2 regions of the Pradoshia sp. D12 genome follow, and region 1 is predicted to be linked to the other one. Evidence: a T-box and tRNA genes for the amino acid it is inferred to sense, from the RefSeq annotation. Region 1 holds a T-box; the other holds one or more tRNA genes.
What was found. A T-box is a leader RNA that pairs with one kind of tRNA and senses whether it is charged. The one in region 1 lies ahead of tyrS (tyrosine--tRNA ligase), so its partner is inferred to be a tRNA-Tyr.
Positions count from the first base shown of each region.

Region 2: it encodes a tRNA-Tyr, which carries the amino acid that the T-box ahead of tyrS (tyrosine--tRNA ligase) is inferred to sense. The anticodon was not compared.

Region 1 covers NZ_CP044545.1:3,204,185-3,209,391, reverse strand. Annotated here, with positions in the region: gene F7984_RS15385 (NUDIX domain-containing protein) at 1-361, shown strand, start outside; gene F7984_RS19590 (hypothetical protein) at 1-2, shown strand, start outside; gene F7984_RS15380 (transglycosylase domain-containing protein) at 396-3,281, opposite strand; T-box leader at 3,432-3,662, shown strand; gene tyrS (tyrosine--tRNA ligase) at 3,722-4,984, shown strand; gene F7984_RS19650 (CAP domain-containing protein) at 5,111-5,207, opposite strand, start outside.
Region 2 covers NZ_CP044545.1:646,895-652,101, forward strand. Annotated here, with positions in the region: rRNA gene F7984_RS03145 (23S ribosomal RNA) at 1-595, shown strand, start outside; rRNA gene rrf (5S ribosomal RNA) at 728-844, shown strand; tRNA gene F7984_RS03155 (tRNA-Asn) at 856-930, shown strand; tRNA gene F7984_RS03160 (tRNA-Ser) at 936-1,027, shown strand; tRNA gene F7984_RS03165 (tRNA-Glu) at 1,046-1,120, shown strand; tRNA gene F7984_RS03170 (tRNA-Val) at 1,129-1,204, shown strand; tRNA gene F7984_RS03175 (tRNA-Met) at 1,232-1,305, shown strand; tRNA gene F7984_RS03180 (tRNA-Asp) at 1,311-1,387, shown strand; tRNA gene F7984_RS03185 (tRNA-Phe) at 1,404-1,479, shown strand; tRNA gene F7984_RS03190 (tRNA-Thr) at 1,525-1,597, shown strand; tRNA gene F7984_RS03195 (tRNA-Tyr) at 1,609-1,692, shown strand; tRNA gene F7984_RS03200 (tRNA-Trp) at 1,701-1,774, shown strand; tRNA gene F7984_RS03205 (tRNA-His) at 1,784-1,859, shown strand; tRNA gene F7984_RS03210 (tRNA-Gln) at 1,912-1,986, shown strand; tRNA gene F7984_RS03215 (tRNA-Gly) at 1,994-2,068, shown strand; tRNA gene F7984_RS03220 (tRNA-Cys) at 2,077-2,150, shown strand; tRNA gene F7984_RS03225 (tRNA-Leu) at 2,158-2,239, shown strand; gene codB (cytosine permease) at 2,623-3,897, shown strand; gene codA (cytosine deaminase) at 3,881-5,146, shown strand.

The DNA of each region.
Region 1 (5,207 bases):
AGATGAAAGTTTTGAACAGTGCTGTATTAGAGAGATGGAAGAAGAAACGGGATATTTAACAGAAATTGTTGAAGAAGTTAAGGTAAAAAGGGTAATATATGAAACACACTATATTACTGCTGAAGTTCGCTACTATATAGTGAGGATTATGGGTGGTGAAAGAAATATTCGGGATCCGGACGGTCTTATTTATGATATTGCCTGGAAAGACCTTGAGGAATTAAAAACACTGAAGTTAACATATCCTGAGGACAGAGATTTTCTTATTCAATATATAAAAAGGGATTCAAGTAATCCTATATATATTGGGGATTGCAAAAAAAAGTTGTTTGATAGATATAGAGAAAGGCTGTTCCGATAGTCGAGTGTGATACCGACCTGGAACAGCCTCTTTTTTATTCCTCTGTATTTTCATCATGCTCTTGTTCTTCGGCATGAACTGGTTTTTCATCTTCTTTTGGATCTTTCTTCTCTTCTTTTTTATCTTCTATGTCTTCTTTTTTATCTTCTGCCTTCTCTTTTTTTACTTCTTTAGGCTTAGGTTCCGGCTTAGGAGCTGGTTTATATTCGATAATAGAGGATGGAGCAGATTCATTACCAGCTATATCCACTGCAGTAATGTAGTACTTTCCATTTCCATCTGTTTTAAAGCTGAGTGTATTGTCAGATTTGATACTGGCTACTTTAGCACCATTTCTATAAACACGATATCCAACTATGTCAGAGTCACCAGAAGATTTCCAGTTGATGACTTTCTCCTTTGAAGTAACTGCCGGTGCTCCAGGTACTTTCCCGTTATCATTCATTTTCGAAGCTCCGATAGCTGCCCCTTCAAATTCAGAGCCTTTTGGCGTAATAGATGATTTATCAATAAGGTATTTTGCTCCTGTAATGTTAGAAAAGTCGGCATTGATCACAAGACCGGTTTCTGTGAATTCCTCTGGAGTAGACCCCAGTGCCACATATTTCTTACCATTTATGAACACATATCTTTCGCTTGATGTTGCCAAATTGCCGTTCTCAGATGAAGGAAGATATTTGGCATTGAAATAATCGGATTTTGCGAGTCCTGCATCTATACATGATTTGGATGCCAGGGAACCGGTCAATGTGCAATAGGATCTGGATACAATTCCACCTGGCATTTGGTGTCGCTTCGAAGTCCCGACTAAGTTTGGTGCAACATCATAAGCTGAATTAATTAATTGTGCCCATAATGTTTGATTTCGCTGTGAATAACTCATTCCATATGTATCCACAGATGCATTTGAATCATATCCCATCCAAACTCCAAATGTGACATTTGGATTGGTCGCGACCATCCAGGCATCATGAAAGTTCTGGCTAGTGCCGGTTTTGCCGGCCCAGTCGGCTGAAAACTTCAATTTACTGTTTAAACCTGCTGCTGTTCCAGAGGTGATGACATCCCTCATCATATCAATTGTTAAATAAGCTGTTTGTGGACTGAATACATCCGTCTTCGCTTTTTTATGTTGGTAAATGGTCTTTCCATTAGAATCTACTATTTTTTCGATCATATAGCTATCTACGAATTGTCCACCATTTGCAAATGTTGCATAGGCATTCGTATTCTCTTCTACGGTTACGCCTCTGGCTAATGCACCCAAAGACGTGGAAAGGTTTGTATAATCTTGCTTTTCTAAAGAGGTGAAGCCCATTTTTTCAAGATATTTTACTGGGTTGCGATTTATAATTTCCGCATATTGAACCGCTGCCGGTATATTATAGGATCTCTTTAATGCTTCACGTGCAGAGGTTATACCGGTAATTCCGCCGCCAGCATAGTTTCCTGGACTCCAACCGCGAATGTTCACAGGTGCATTGACCAAAGTTTTGCCTGGATAGGAAACTCCGTACTCCATTGCTGGTGCATATACAAGTAGTGGCTTCATTGTTGAACCATTTGAACGTACAGCTGATGTAGCATGATTAAGCTGCTCCCGTTTAAAATCACGGCCTCCAACGAAGCTGAGTATTTTTCCGGTAGAGTTTTCAATTAGCATGGCGCCAACTTCAATTGGTTCATTCTCTATATAGGTTTCTCCTGTATCCGGATTCTTTTTCTCCACCTGGCGGGTACCCTGATAATAAGGGTAATTTTTAGTGACTTTTTGCATATTGTCATACATTTTTTTGTTTATGGTTGTATGAATTTGATAGCCATTTTGTCGGATGGCCTGATCAGCCAGAGTATAGTATTGCTTATATAGGTCATCGTCTTTTTCTAAATCCTTGCTTGAAAGCCCATCGTTCTTTGCCAATATTGGCATCATGATTTCAATTGCTCTTTTTTCTACTTCATATGTTAAGTATGGATACTTTTCAGTAGGATATGTTTGTTTCTTTGCAAGGTCTTTCTTAATATCATATTTTAATGCTTTATCATATTCTTCCTTTGTAATGGCATCGTTGGTATACATTCTTTTAAGAACTGTTTTCATACGATTGATACCTGGGGAAAGGTCCTCCTTCACTTCACCGGATTGTGTAAATGGTGTATAAAGGTATGGATTCTTTGGTAATCCCGCAATAAAGGCAGCCTGTGGCAGAGTTAAATCTTTGGCATCTACCCCGAAAATGCCATCCGCTGCAGCCTGGACACCGGCAATATTACGGCCGGAGGAATTTCTGCCAAACGGTGAGACATTCAGATAAGCTTCTAAAATCTCATCTTTTTTCATGAATTTTTCAAGGCGTAATGCCAGCAGGATTTCCTTCGCCTTACGATCAAAGGAAACCTCATTCGTTAAGATTTGTTGTTTTATTAATTGTTGTGTCAGTGTGCTTCCTCCTGATTGGACAGAAGAATTTGTCACTTCCTGAAGTAAAGCTCGAATGATGGCTTTTGGTACAACACCCTTATGCTCATAAAAATAGGAATCTTCTGTGGAAATTAATGCTGTCTTAACGTAATCCGAAACATTTTCCAGTTTCACTGCTTTACGTTCAAGATCAGAACGCATTTTCCCCATATATACATTGCTTGCAAAATAAATCTCAGATGTTTCTTCATAACTGGACACACTTGATTTAAGCTGTTCCTTGCTCCTGATTGGTTCGTCTTTTACCATAGATGCAAAGTAACCAGCTCCAACTCCGCCAGCAAATGCCATCCCGATGACAGATACAATTAAGAAGATTAATAGATTATTCCAGATAACCTGATAGGAAATACGTGCTCTTCGCTGTACAACGGGTTTGTTTACAAAGTCCCACAATGGCGCAAGCCTTTCTTTAAGTTTTATAAAAATATCTTTCATTCATTCACTCCCCCAACAAATCACATACATTATAGCATAAGCAAGTGTTTCAGGTAGGTATAGTTTCTCTATATTAGCGAAACAATACAATTATTGGGTTTGACAAACAGTTTGTTATTATGGTAAAAAAAGCATAACCAATATTATATATTTGATGCGATAACAGGATTTCAGTAGTTAGTTCGCCAATGTTTAAGAGAGCCGGTGGGTGGTGTAAACCGGTACAAGCGAAATGATGAATTACCTCCTCGAGCAGCATTCGGGAATGCTTTATGTAAAGCTGTGTAGCGAATGCCGGAACCTTTCCGTTAAAAGGATAAGCGGCGAGACAGTTATATGTTTCGCAAGTTGGGTGGTACCGCGATAGTAATCGTCCCTTCATTTAGATGAAGGGGCGTTTTTTATTTTAATCTAATCTAAACAGTAAGAGGTGGAGAAGGATGAATATTTTAGATGATTTACGTTTTAGAGGTCTCGTGAATCAATTTACAGATGAAGAGGGATTGGAAAAATTATTACAGGAAGAAAGCGTGAAACTATATGCTGGCTTCGATCCGACTGCCGATAGCTTGCATATTGGTCACTTGTTACCTATTTTAATCCTGAAACGATTCCAGTTAGCAGGACATCAGCCAATCCCATTAGTCGGCGGAGCGACAGGTATGATAGGAGACCCAAGTGGTAAAAAAGCTGAGCGTACGTTAAATACAGAGGATGTTGTTCACCAATGGACTGCACGTATTAAAGATCAGCTTTCCCGTTTCCTCGACTTCGAAACTGGTGAGAATAAAGCAATCATGGCTAATAACTATGACTGGATTGGCAACATGAACTTAATTACGTTCCTTCGGGATATTGGGAAACATTTTGGACTCAACTACATGCTTGCTAAAGATTCTGTACAATCCCGTATTGAGTCTGGTATCTCGTTTACTGAATTCAGTTACATGATCATGCAATCTCTTGATTTCCTGAAGTTATACGAAACTCAAGGCTGCCGTTTACAAATCGGCGGAAGTGATCAATGGGGAAATATTACCGCAGGTCTGGAATTAATTCGTAAAACGAAGGAAGATGCAAAAGCCTTTGGTTTAACGGTTCCATTAGTTACAAAATCAGATGGAACTAAGTTTGGTAAAACAGAAGGCGGAGCGGTATGGTTAGATCGTGAAAAAACGTCTCCATATGAGTTCTACCAGTTCTGGATTAATACAGATGACCGTGATGTTATTAAATACATTAAATACTTTACATTCTTAAGCAAAGAAGAAATCGAAGCGCTTGAGAAAGAGGTTGCTGAAGCTCCGGAAAAACGGGCAGCTCAGAAGGCGCTTGCTGAGGAAGTAACGAAACTTGTTCATGGTAAAGAAGCTTTACAACAAGCAATCAATATTTCTAAAGCTTTATTCAGCGGTGATATTAAGCAATTATCTGTAGAAGAAATTCGCCAGGGCTTCAAGGATGTACCAAGCTTTGAAGTGGGCAGCAATGAGGAACTGCTCTTGGTAGATTTACTAGTAAATGCAAAAATTTCTCCTTCTAAACGTCAGGGGCGTGAGGATATCACAAATGGTGCGATCTACATCAACGGTGAAAGAGTCACAGACCTCGCTCATACGATGACAGAGGATGATAAGCTAGAAGGACAATTCACGGTAATTCGCCGCGGTAAAAAGAAATACACGCTTATTAAGTACGCATGATAGAAAGAAGAAAGGGCTGTCTCGGTTAGGCAGCCCTTTTAATGTATAGTAAGATATTTTTCTTATTGTGCTTTATTATAAATGGTTGAAAGAAATAAAATTGAAATGAATATTAAGTATTTTTACTTACTGTTTTAAAAATAATTGTGTCCAATAATGTTTCCATGAACCACCTTCGGCATACCCAATTCCGATATGGGTATAACGTGCATCGAGAATATTC
Region 2 (5,207 bases), 1.4 Mb from region 1:
TTGGAAATCATTCGCAGAGTGTAAAGGCACAAGGGAGCTTGACTGCGAGACCTACAAGTCGAGCAGGGACGAAAGTCGGGCTTAGTGATCCGGTGGTTCCGCATGGAAGGGCCATCGCTCAACGGATAAAAGCTACCCCGGGGATAACAGGCTTATCTCCCCCAAGAGTCCACATCGACGGGGAGGTTTGGCACCTCGATGTCGGCTCATCGCATCCTGGGGCTGTAGTCGGTCCCAAGGGTTGGGCTGTTCGCCCATTAAAGCGGTACGCGAGCTGGGTTCAGAACGTCGTGAGACAGTTCGGTCCCTATCCGTCGTGGGCGCAGGAAATTTGAGAGGAGCTGTCCTTAGTACGAGAGGACCGGGATGGACGCACCGCTGGTGTACCAGTTGTTCTGCCAAGAGCATAGCTGGGTAGCTACGTGCGGACGGGATAAGTGCTGAAAGCATCTAAGCATGAAGCCCCCCTCGAGATGAGATTTCCCATAGCGCAAGCTAGTAAGAACCCTGAAAGATGATCAGGTTGATAGGTCCGAGGTGGAAGTGTGGTGACACATGGAGCTGACGGATACTAATCGTTCGAGGACTTAACCAAATGAATCAAGCATACTTGCCAAACTTACATTATCCAGTTTTGAGAGAACGAAAAAAAGATAAAATTTCTTTAAAATTTCTCTTGAAAAATGTCAGAAATACGATATAATAATAAATGTCGCTGACAAAATCGTCTGGTGACGATGGCGAAGAGGCCACACCCGTTCCCATTCCGAACACGGAAGTTAAGCTCTTCAGCGCCGATGGTAGTTGGGACGCGAGTCCCTGTGAGAGTAGGACGTCGCCAGGCATTATAATTATTCCGCAGTAGCTCAGTGGTAGAGCATTCGGCTGTTAACCGAACGGTCGTAGGTTCGAATCCTACCTGCGGAGCCATAAATGGAGAGCTGTCCGAGAGGTCGAAGGAGCACGATTGGAAATCGTGTAGACGGTCAACGCTGTCTCAAGGGTTCGAATCCCTTGCTCTCCGCCATAATAACTCACAATAATTGGCCCCTTGGTCAAGCGGTTAAGACACCGCCCTTTCACGGCGGTAACACGGGTTCGAATCCCGTAGGGGTCACCATTTAATGTGGAGGATTAGCTCAGCTGGGAGAGCATCTGCCTTACAAGCAGAGGGTCGGCGGTTCGATCCCGTCATCCTCCACCATAAAAACTAGTATCACACTCACATTGGCGCGGGGTGGAGCAGTCTGGTAGCTCGTCGGGCTCATAACCCGAAGGTCGCAGGTTCAAATCCTGTCCCCGCAATAAATGGTCCGGTAGTTCAGTTGGTTAGAATGCCTGCCTGTCACGCAGGAGGTCGCGGGTTCGAGTCCCGTCCGGACCGCCATTTACATAATGAAGTTGGCTCAGTAGCTCAGTCGGTAGAGCAAAGGACTGAAAATCCTTGTGTCGGCGGTTCGATTCCGTCCTGAGCCACCATTATTAATTAAAATTTAACAGATAATGATTTTTCCTAAATATTATGCCGGTGTAGCTCAATTGGTAGAGCAACTGACTTGTAATCAGTAGGTTGGGGGTTCAAGTCCTCTTGCCGGCACTCTTAATATCGGAGGGGTAGCGAAGTGGCTAAACGCGGCGGACTGTAAATCCGCTCCTTCGGGTTCGGCAGTTCGAATCTGCCCCCCTCCACCATTCATTATAGGGGCATAGTTTAAAGGTAGAACAGAGGTCTCCAAAACCTCCAGTGTGGGTTCAATTCCTACTGCCCCTGCCAATAAATATGGCGATTGTGGCGAAGTGGTTAACGCATCGGATTGTGGTTCCGACATTCGTGGGTTCGATTCCCATCAGTCGCCCCATTTTTAGATTAAACTCGAATAATAGCTTATACTAACTAATAAATTTAATTGTTGGGCTATAGCCAAGTGGTAAGGCAACGGACTTTGACTCCGTCATTCGTAGGTTCGAATCCTGCTAGCCCAGCCAACTTAATGCGGAAGTAGTTCAGTGGTAGAACATCACCTTGCCAAGGTGAGGGTCGCGGGTTCGAGCCCCGTCTTCCGCTCCAACAAATTTGGCGGCATAGCCAAGTGGTAAGGCAGAGGTCTGCAAAACCTTTATCACCGGTTCAAATCCGGTTGCCGCCTCCAAAATCTTGCCGGTGTGGCGGAATTGGCAGACGCGCACGACTCAAAATCGTGTTCCGTGAGGAGTGTCGGTTCGACCCCGACCACCGGTATCATCAGATTAATTCTTGCCAAGATTAATCATTAAAAAGACTCCCAAATGTTGAATTAAAACATTTGGGAGTCTTTTTTTGTATAAGAGTAGCAAATCGAAATAGATACCGGAATCTTTATACATTCCCTTCAAATCCCTCCATCTATTACCATTGGACTATCTGAGATAATCTGTTAATATAGATTTAATTTAAATTGAGAACCTTTAAGAGCAGTCCAGAGAGGCTGACAAGGTGGGCGATACTTTGTTTGGAGAACGTATTTATACACATAATATATTATTGTGTGAATAATACGGTTATTTCTGACACCTTCCACTTGTCACTTTATGGCAAGTGGTTTTTTTTTGCTCACCAAGACTAATAACTTGGGAGGAAACAAAATGCAATTAAAAGACAAAGATTTTTCATTTCAATCAGTACCTGAAGCAAAACGTAACAGCTTTCTGAAAATGCTTGTTGTTATGCTTGGTTTCACATTCTATTCAGCAAGTATGTGGGCTGGTGGATCATTAGGTGAAGGATTAACATTTATGCAGTTGATTGGTGTCATCTTATTAGGAAACCTTATATTAGGAGCATTTACCGGTGCATTAAGTTATATTGCAGCAAAAACAGGATTATCGACTCACTTACTGGCACAATATAGTTTTGGTGAAAAAGGAGCATATATCTCTTCATTCATGTTATCTGCAACCCAAGTCGGATGGTTTGGTGTAGGGCTAGGAATGTTTGCCTATCCGGTTTCTAAATTAACTGGCCTCCCACTGGTACCGATTGTCATCATTACAGGGATTTTAATGACAGCAACTGCTTATTTCGGTATGAAAGCTTTAACAATCTTAAGTTTTATCGCTGTACCGGCTATTGCGATTTTTGGATCAACGAGTGCAGGAATGGCCATTTCAGATATGGGAGGAATGGAAGCGCTCATTGCTTATAAACCTGAAACTTCATTAACATTAGCAGCAGCTTTAACGATTACAATCGGTTCATTCATTAGTGGTGGTACATTAACACCCGACTTTGCACGCTATGCAAAATCAGGAAAACATGCTGTAACAACAACTGTCATTGCCTTTTTCTTAGGAAATACATTAATGTTCCTATTTGGTGCGATTGGTGTAATAGCAACTGGTCACAATGATATTTCAGATGTAATGATTTCACAAGGCTTACTATTGCCGGCTGTTTTAGTGCTCGGATTAAACATTTGGACAACAAACGATAACTCCCTGTACGCATCTGGACTTGGTTTTGCAACCATGTTCAAGAAGCCAAAGGTATTTATGGTTATGATGAACGGTACGATTGGTACGGTATTTGCCATCGTACTTTATAACAATTTCACAAGCTGGCTGACATTCCTAGGATCCACTCTGCCGGCTATTGGATCAATTATTATTGTGGATTTCTTCTTTATCCAAAAAAGACAATATATTCAGTATGAGCAGGCAAACATTGCAAAAGTACATGTTCCAGCCATCATTGCATGGGCTGTTGGTGTCATCTCGGGGTTAACATTGCCGGGAATCGCTTCACTAAACACATTATTGATTACAGGAATTGTTTATGTAGTTGCTGTTAAGCTAATGAAAACAACAGTTGTTACGGTAAGGGAAGAGGAGGTAGGATGCTATTATGAAAAAGTGGGCTAATGCTGCAATCTTTGGAAGAGAAGGCCTTTGGGATTTACTAATAGAAAATGGTTCATTTTTAAAGATTGTTGAGGCAGGTACAGGTGAATTTGACAGCTGTGAAACAATTGATCTAAGTGGAAAGCTGGTTTGTGCGCCATTTATTGAACCTCATATTCATCTAGATACTACTTTAACGGCAGGCCAACCACGTTGGAATGAAAGTGGGACTTTATTTGAAGGTATTCAATGTTGGTCTGAACGCAAAGATTCCTTAATAAAAGAGGATGTAAAAGAGCGTGCAAAGAAAGCCCTTAGCTGGCAAATTGCTAACGGAATAGGTGCTGTGCGTACACATGTCGATACAACGGATCCTTCTTTAGTAGCATTAGAAGCTATGCTTGAAGTGAAAGCAGAAATGAAAGACTTTGTTGATTTACAAATTGTCGCTTTCCCGCAGGAAGGTCTAATATCTTATCCAAATGGGTTGGAGCTAGTAGAGGAAGCCTTAAAAATGGGTGCTGATATTGTTGGGGGAATCCCTCACTTTGAATTTACGCGTGAAGACGGAGTTCAATCGGTTCGCGAGATTTTTAAATTGGCCATGAAATATGACAAGCCGATTGATATTCATTGTGATGAAATTGATGATGAGCAGTCTCGCCATGTGGAAGTTGTAGCACGTGAAACGATTATGAATGATTACCAAGGTCGTGTTACAGCAAGTCATACGACGGCAATGGGATCTTACAATGATGCCTACGCATATAAATTAATGCGTGTACTTAGACTTGCCGAATTGAATTTCGTAGCAAATCCATTAGTGAATATTCATCTGCAGGGGCGTTTTGACACGTATCCAAAACGTCGTGGCTTAACACGCGTAAAAGAGCTTGATCAAAACGGATTAAATGTTTGCTTCGGTCATGATGATATTATGGATCCTTGGTATCCAATCGGAAACGGGAATATGCTTCAAGTATTGCATATGGGCTTACATGCTTCACAGTTAATGGGCTATAGTGATATTGCAAACAGTTTACGTTTTGTGACTGGTAATAGTGCTAAAGCATTGAACCTTAAAAATTACGGTATTGCAGAAGGAAATCCAGCAAACTTCGTTGTGCTGAATGCGGAAGATGGTTACCATGCCCTTCGCCTGCAAGCAGAGATTCTATACTCTGTTCGAAACGGTAAAGTGATTGCTGAAACGAAGCCTCGCGAGACGAACATTTTTCTGCAAGGTCAAAAGAACATTACCTTTATGTAAGTAAAAGTGAAGACTATCATCAGTTAATGAACTGCCCCTGAAACGGTAGACACGGATTTAC